Regions from separate parts of the Micromonospora parva genome, predicted to be linked through region 2. Evidence: predicted binding sites of a transcription regulator. Region 2 holds the regulator's gene; the other holds the start of a gene.
What was found. The regulator HspR, encoded in region 2, represses chaperone genes until heat shock. The targets are predictions, from matches to a motif close to TTGAGTNNNNNNNACTCAA.

Region 1 (3,404 bases), on a different contig from region 2:
GAGCATCCTGGTCACCGACGAGGGCAGGGTCGACGACGCGCTGCTGGTCGCGCTGCGGCGTCCGACGCCGGCCGTCGGGATGTCCGGTCTGGGCCTGTGGATCGCGCGGCAGCTCGTCGCGACCGACGGGGGAGCGCTGCGGGCGCACCGGCTGCGGCCCCGTGGAGTGGCGCTGGAGGTGCTGCTGCCGGTGGCCCGCCCGCTGGGCTGACCCGGGCGGGCCACCGGTTGGCCCGCTCGGGTCAGCCCAGCGGGAACGGCCTCGCTACCTGTTTCCGGTACCGAGGAGGTCGGATGTTCAGTCACGTCAAGGATCTGCAGTTCGAGGCCAAACCAGACGGCCCGGACGCGGCGTTCGCCCGTCGGCTGCAGGAGGTGCTGGGCGGCAAGTGGGGCGAGATGACAGTCGCCAACCAGTACCTCTTCCAGGGTTGGAACTGCCGGCTGCCCGGCAAGTACAAGGATCTGTTGCTCGATGTCGGCACCGAGGAGATGGGCCACGTCGAGATGATCGTCACGATGATCACCCGGCTCTTGGACAATGCGCCGCTGTCGCTGACCGAGGGGATCGCGGAGGACCCCGGTGGTGCGGCGACCTACGCCGGCGAGAATCCGGCGCACTTCATCCATGGCGGTGGTGGTGCCCTGCCCGCCGACTCCAACGGGGTGCCCTGGAGCGGCGCGTTCGTCACCGCCAGCGGCAACCTGTTGGCCGACTTCCAGCTCAACGTCACCGCCGAGGCGCAGGGTCGGCTCCAGGTCGCCCGGTTGTTCCACATGACCGACGACCCGGGTGTCAAGCAGATGCTGCGCTTCCTGCTGGCCCGCGACACGATGCACCAGAACATGTGGCTGGCGGCGATCGAGCAGCTCAAGGAGGACGGGCTGGAGGAGATGCCGGTGCCGGAGGCGTTCCCGGACTCGGGCGAGTTCACCGAGGAGTACGGCTACACCTATCTGGGTTTCTCCTCGGGCACCGACGCCGCCCAGGGGCGCTGGGCGTCCGGGCCATCGCCCGACGGCAAGGGCGAGTTCCGGTACGACGACAACCCACGCGCGAACGCGCCGGAGCCGGTGCTGCCGCCGGGTGACCCCCGCCTGTACGGCACCAATCCGGGGGTGGCCGGCTCGGTGGTGAACACGGTGAAGAGCAAGCTCACCTGAGGTGTCCCGTCGGGTCGCCCACCGGTCCTGGGCGACCCGACGGAACCGGCCGGGGAAGTGGTCTGGGTCACAGATCGGAACAAGGGGAACGCTTTGTTACTTGAGTGAGACACGCTCAACTCAACGCGAGGTGTTCGATGGCAACTCTTCCGGTACTTCCCCTGACCGACGCCGTGCTGCTGCCCGGCATGGTCATCCCGGTGACCCTCGACCCCACCACCCAGGCCGCGATCGACGCGGCGCGGGCGACCGGCGACCGCAAGCTGCTGGCCGTGCCGCGCATCGACGGCGAGTACGGGCCGGTCGGCGTGGTCGCCACCATCGAGAAGGTCGGCCGGCTGCCCGAGGGTGAGCCCGCCGCCGTCATCCGAGGCCTGTCCCGGGCCCGGATCGGGTCCGGCGTGCCCGGCCCCGGCGCCGCCCTCTGGGTCGAGGCGACCGAACTCGACGAACCCGCCTACGCCGGTCGGGCCCGTGAACTCGCCCGCGAGTACCGCGCCCTGGTGACCTCCGTGCTCCAGCAGCGGGGCGCCTGGCAGGTCATCGACGCGGTGGAGCGGATGACCGACCTCTCCGAGCTGGCCGACTCGGCCGGTTACGCGCCCTGGCTGACGCTGGAGCAGAAGACCGAGCTGCTCGCCGCGCCGGACGTCACCGCCCGGCTGGAGCTGCTGGTCGGCTGGGTGAAGGACTACCTGGCCGAGCAGGAGGTCACCGAGCAGATCAACAGTGACGTCCGCGAGGGGCTGGAGAAGTCCCAGCGCGAGTTCCTGCTGCGTCAGCAGCTCGCCGCGATCCGCAAGGAACTGGGCGAGGACGAGCCGGACGGCTCCGCCGACTACCGGTCCCGGGTCGAGTCCGCCGAGCTGCCGGAGAAGGTCCGCGAGGCGGCCATGCGCGAGGTCGGCAAGCTGGAGCGGGCCAGTGACGCCTCCCCGGAGGCGGGCTGGATCCGTACCTGGCTGGACACCGTGCTCGAGATGCCGTGGGGCACCCGTACCGAGGACAACACCGACCTGGCCGCGGCCCGGGCGGTGCTCGACGCCGACCACGCCGGTCTGTCCGACGTGAAGGACCGCATCCTGGAGTACCTGGCGGTGCGCAACCGGCGGGCCGAGCGCAACCTCGGCGTGGTCGGCGGTCGTGGCTCCGGCGCGGTACTCGCCCTCGCCGGCCCTCCCGGGGTCGGCAAGACCAGCCTCGGCGAGTCCGTGGCGCGGGCGCTCGGGCGCAACTTCGTCCGGGTCTCGCTCGGCGGCGTCCGCGACGAGGCGGAGATCCGCGGGCACCGGCGCACCTACGTGGGGGCGCTGCCCGGCCGGATCGTCCGCGCGCTGCGCGAGGCCGGCTCGATGAACCCGGTCGTGCTCCTCGACGAGGTCGACAAGCTGGCCGCCGGCTACGCCGGTGACCCCGCCGCCGCCCTGCTGGAGGTGCTCGACCCGGCCCAGAACCACACCTTCCGGGACCACTACCTGGAGGTCGATCTGGACCTGTCCGACGTGCTCTTCCTGGCCACCGCCAACGTGGTGGACGCCATCCCCGGCCCGCTGCTGGACCGGATGGAGCTGGTCATGCTGGACGGGTACACCGAGGACGAGAAGGTCTCCATCGCCCGCGACCACCTGCTGCCCCGGCAGCGGGAGCGGGCCGGGTTGACCGCCGAGGAGGTGACGGTCGCCGACGAGGCGCTCGCGCTGATCGCGGGGGAGTACACCCGGGAGGCCGGCGTGCGGCAGCTCGAACGGGCCCTGGCCAAGATCCTGCGCAAGGTGACGGTGACCCTGGCGACCGACCCCACGCCGGTACGCGTCGACACCGGCAACCTCACCGGCTACCTGGGGCGGCCGAAGTTCACCCCGGAGTCGGCCGAGCGCACCGCGGTGCCCGGCGTGGCCACCGGCCTGGCCGTCACGGGTGCCGGTGGTGACGTGCTCTTCATCGAGGCGACCAGCATGGAGGGCGAGCCGGGGCTGACCCTGACCGGCCAGCTCGGTGACGTGATGAAGGAGTCGGCGCACATCGCGCTCTCCTACCTGCGCTCCAACGGGCGGCGGCTCGGCATCGACCCGAACGCCCTCGCGGGACGCCGGATCCACGTCCACTTCCCGGCGGGCGCGGTGCCCAAGGACGGTCCGAGCGCCGGCATCACCATGGTCACGGCCCTGGCGTCGCTGGTCACCGGGCGCCCGGTCCGCCCCGAGTTCGGGATGACCGGTGAGGTGACGCTCTCCGGTCGG
Region 2 (3,404 bases):
CCCAGCGGCGGGAGTCGACACCGGTCCCCGACCCACTGCATTGAGCACCACCTGAACCCGCGGGACGGCCACCGGGAGGGGCGTAATGCCCCTCCCGCCAACGGTTGCGGAATTGCTCCTCATGGGGGCTACCGCAGCAAAGCGTGGGCGGGTTACCGTTTCGCCGCAGCAGCCAGGGTCCGCAGGCAGCGTTGCCAAAACGCGGGCGAGAGCGGAAGGTTGGCCGGTGAGCGTGCAGGAATCGACGTTCCACGGCTTCGCCAACCCCGTCGATCCGACTCCGGCGGAGTTGCGAGCTTGGGCGTACAAGCCCGATTCGGTGCCGTTGGCCTCGATGCCACCCGACTGGGACCTGCTGGTCTCCGGCGACCGACTGGTGTTGACGCTCTTCGAGTTAGCGATGGATCCGACCTGCCCGGCCCGGCGTTTCGCGCTGCACTGCCTGTACATCTACGCGGCCGACGGCATCCGGACGAATTTCCGCGCCCACCCGAAGCGCCGCTTCCGCAAGCTCGTCGAACAGGCCGAGCGGGACGGCGACGAGCTGATGAAGATCTGGGCGCACAACGGCCGGGTGCTGTTGGCCCGACCGGATCTCTTCGTCTACCGGGACTGGTGCGAGGGCGGCCTGGTCCGCGAAAACCGCCGCCTCGGTTGAGAACGGGCTGATCGCCAGCGGTCTGCGCAGCGGGGTGTTGGTTCCTGCGCCGCTGTGGAGCTGATGTCGCAAACGATTCACCGGTTGGGGTCCCTGACGTGACAGGTGCGGACCACAGCGTGATGTCGTAAACGATTCAGCTCCAAAGGCTCGGTATAGGACCCCCGCCGCTGCGCCCCCGCGTCCCGGCCCGCACCCGGCGACGAACGGGCCGCGCCCCCCGCGCGGAACCCCCGCGTCCCGGCCCGCACCCAACCGGCGAACGGGCCGCGACCCCCGCGCGCGGAAGCCCCGCGTCCCGGCCCGCACCCGGCGACGACGAACGGGCCGGGACCCCCGCGCGCGGAAGCCCCGCGTCCCGGCCCGCACCCGGCGACGGCGAACGGGCCGGGACCCCCGCGCGCGGAAGCCCCGCGTCCCGGCCCGCACCCGGCGACGGCGAACGGGCCGGGACCCCCCGTGGGTCCCGGCCCGCACGTCGGTCACCGGTCAGTCCTGCTTGCGTTCCGTCTCGGCTCGGCCCGGTTCGCCGCCGCGCTCGCCGTCTTCGGCGAACCGGCCCGCGATGATCCGGTCCCGGTAGGTCCCCTCGGTGACCTTGTCGAACTTCTCGCGGACGGTCTCGGCCAGTTTCTCCAACCGGTCCTCCGTCTGCTGGGCCATCTTCTTCGCCGGCTCCGCCATCGCTCCCCCTCGCCATGCCGGTGGGTCCGATTTAAGCCGATTGAACCCTTATCGACAGGCTAACCGAAGCGGCCCGGACCGCGCCGGGAAATCCAGCGCGGTCCGGGCCGGGCAGACAGCTCCGGGTGAGCGGCAGGTCAGCGATCGGGCGTGCGGCGAGGGCGCCACACCACCAGGGCGGTGGAGGTGCGGTTGGTCGGCACCAGATCCCGGCCCGGGAAGCGGGCCAGCGACTCCAGTTCGGCCACCCGGCGATACGCGGCGTCCAGCTCCGCCTCCAGCCGGGCCACCCGCTGCTGCGCCTGCTCCAGCAGCCGCTCCAGCCCGATGATCCGCTTGACGCCGGCCAGGTTGATCCCGTCGTCCTGGCTGAGCCGCTGCACCTCGCGCAGCAGCACCACGTCGCGGACGCTGTAACGACGCCCGCCACCGGCCGCTCGACCGGGCTGCACCAGCCCGAGTCGGTCGTACTGGCGCAGCGTCTGCGGGTGCATCCCCGCCATCCGCGCCGCCACCGAGATCATCAGCACCTTGGCGTCGTAGGCAGGGTCGCCCGAACCGAGGAACTCGCCCGACATCCCGCTCACCTCCGCGTCCCCTCCACCGGACTAACTGACTCGACGCACCCGTGCGTCGAGATGTTCCCGGGCCGCCGGCGGAGTCTGCTCGGCGAACGACTCCAGCGCCGTGCGCGCCTCGTCGGACAACCGGGCCGGCACCACCACGTCCAACGTCACCAGCAGGTCACCAGCCTGCCCATCACGGCGGACCACACCCTTGCCCCGGGCCCGCAGCACCCGCCCGCTCGGCGTCCCCGGCGGAACCCGCAGGGTCACCGCGCCGTCGAGCGTGGGCACCCGCAGGTCCGTGCCGAGCACGGCCTCCGCGAAGGTCACCGGAACGGTCAGCGTCAGGTCGTCTCCGGTACGCCCGAACAACTCGTCCGGCCGAACCTTGACGTGCACGAAGAGGTCACCGGCCGGACCGCCGCGCTCGCCCGGCTCGCCGCGCCCGGCCAGCCGGATGCGTTGACCGTCGGCCACACCGGCCGGGAAGCGCACGTTCATGGTGCGGGTCTTGGTGACACCGCCGCTGCCGTGGCACTCCGGGCACTTCTCCTCGACCACGGTGCCGACGCCCTGGCAGTTGCGGCACGGCTCGGAGAAGCTGAACGACCCCTGGTTGCGGGTGGTCACCCCGGCACCGTGGCAGACCGGGCAGGTCTGCGGCTGGGTGCCGGGCTTGGCCCCGTTGCCGTGGCAGGTGTCGCAGACCCCCGGCGCGCGCAGCGTCAGGGGCAGCGTCACCCCGCGCACCGCGTCGCCGAAGTCCAGCGCCACCTCGGTCTCCACGTCCCGGCCACGGGCCGGACCGCGGGGCGCGGCCTGCCCACCGGCCTGACCGCCGCTGAAGATCGAGCTGAACAGGTCCTGGAAGCCGGCGCCTCCGAAGCGGCGATCGCCGCCTCCGCCGCCACCGAACATGTCGGAGACGTCGAACGGCATGCCACCCGGCTGGCCACCACCCCGGGCGTTGCGCCGGAACGCGCCCGAGCCGAAGAGCGAGCGCATCTCGTCGTACTCGCGGCGGCGGCCGCTGTCCGACAGCACGTTGTACGCCTCGGACGCGGCCTTGAACCGCTCCTCGGCCTTCGGGTCGCCCGGGTTGTGGTCCGGGTGCGACTCCCGGGCCACCTTGCGGTACGCCTTCTTGATGTCATCCGCGGAGGCGGCCTTGTCCACGCCGAGCACGGCGTAGAAGTCCTTCTCGATCCAGTCCTTCGAACTCACCGGTCCACCTCCTTCCGACCCTGGTGGCCCGGCCGTCCCGCCCACCGCTGCGCGGTGGGCGGGACGGCCTGGTCACTGGCTGGCACTATTCCGGATCCGCGACCGCTACCAGCGCGGGGCGCAGCAGCCGCTCACCGAGCTGGTAGCCGCGTCGCATGACCTGCACGCAGGTCGGCTCGCTGACGTCGGCCGAGGTCTGGTGCGCGACCGCCTCGTGCCGGGTCGGGTCGAACGGGTCGCCCTGCTCGCCGAAGGCGTTCAGGCCGAACTTG

Region 1: lon (endopeptidase La) is a predicted target of HspR. The motif match lies at 1,265-1,283, and genes of this name have one in related genera.

The regions. Positions count from the first base shown of each region.
Region 1 covers NZ_JBEZFX010000002.1:556,196-559,599, reverse strand. The annotation lists gene AB0C03_RS07780 (sensor histidine kinase) at 1-211, shown strand, start outside; gene AB0C03_RS07775 (manganese catalase) at 295-1,164, shown strand; gene lon (endopeptidase La) at 1,302-3,404, shown strand, end outside.
Region 2 covers NZ_JBEZFX010000005.1:339,553-342,956, forward strand. The annotation lists gene AB0C03_RS15375 (cation:proton antiporter) at 1-44, shown strand, start outside; gene AB0C03_RS15380 (hypothetical protein) at 227-658, shown strand; gene AB0C03_RS15385 (hypothetical protein) at 1,148-1,342, opposite strand; gene AB0C03_RS15390 (heat shock protein transcriptional repressor HspR) at 1,480-1,920, opposite strand; gene dnaJ (molecular chaperone DnaJ) at 1,951-3,132, opposite strand; gene grpE (nucleotide exchange factor GrpE) at 3,218-3,404, opposite strand, start outside.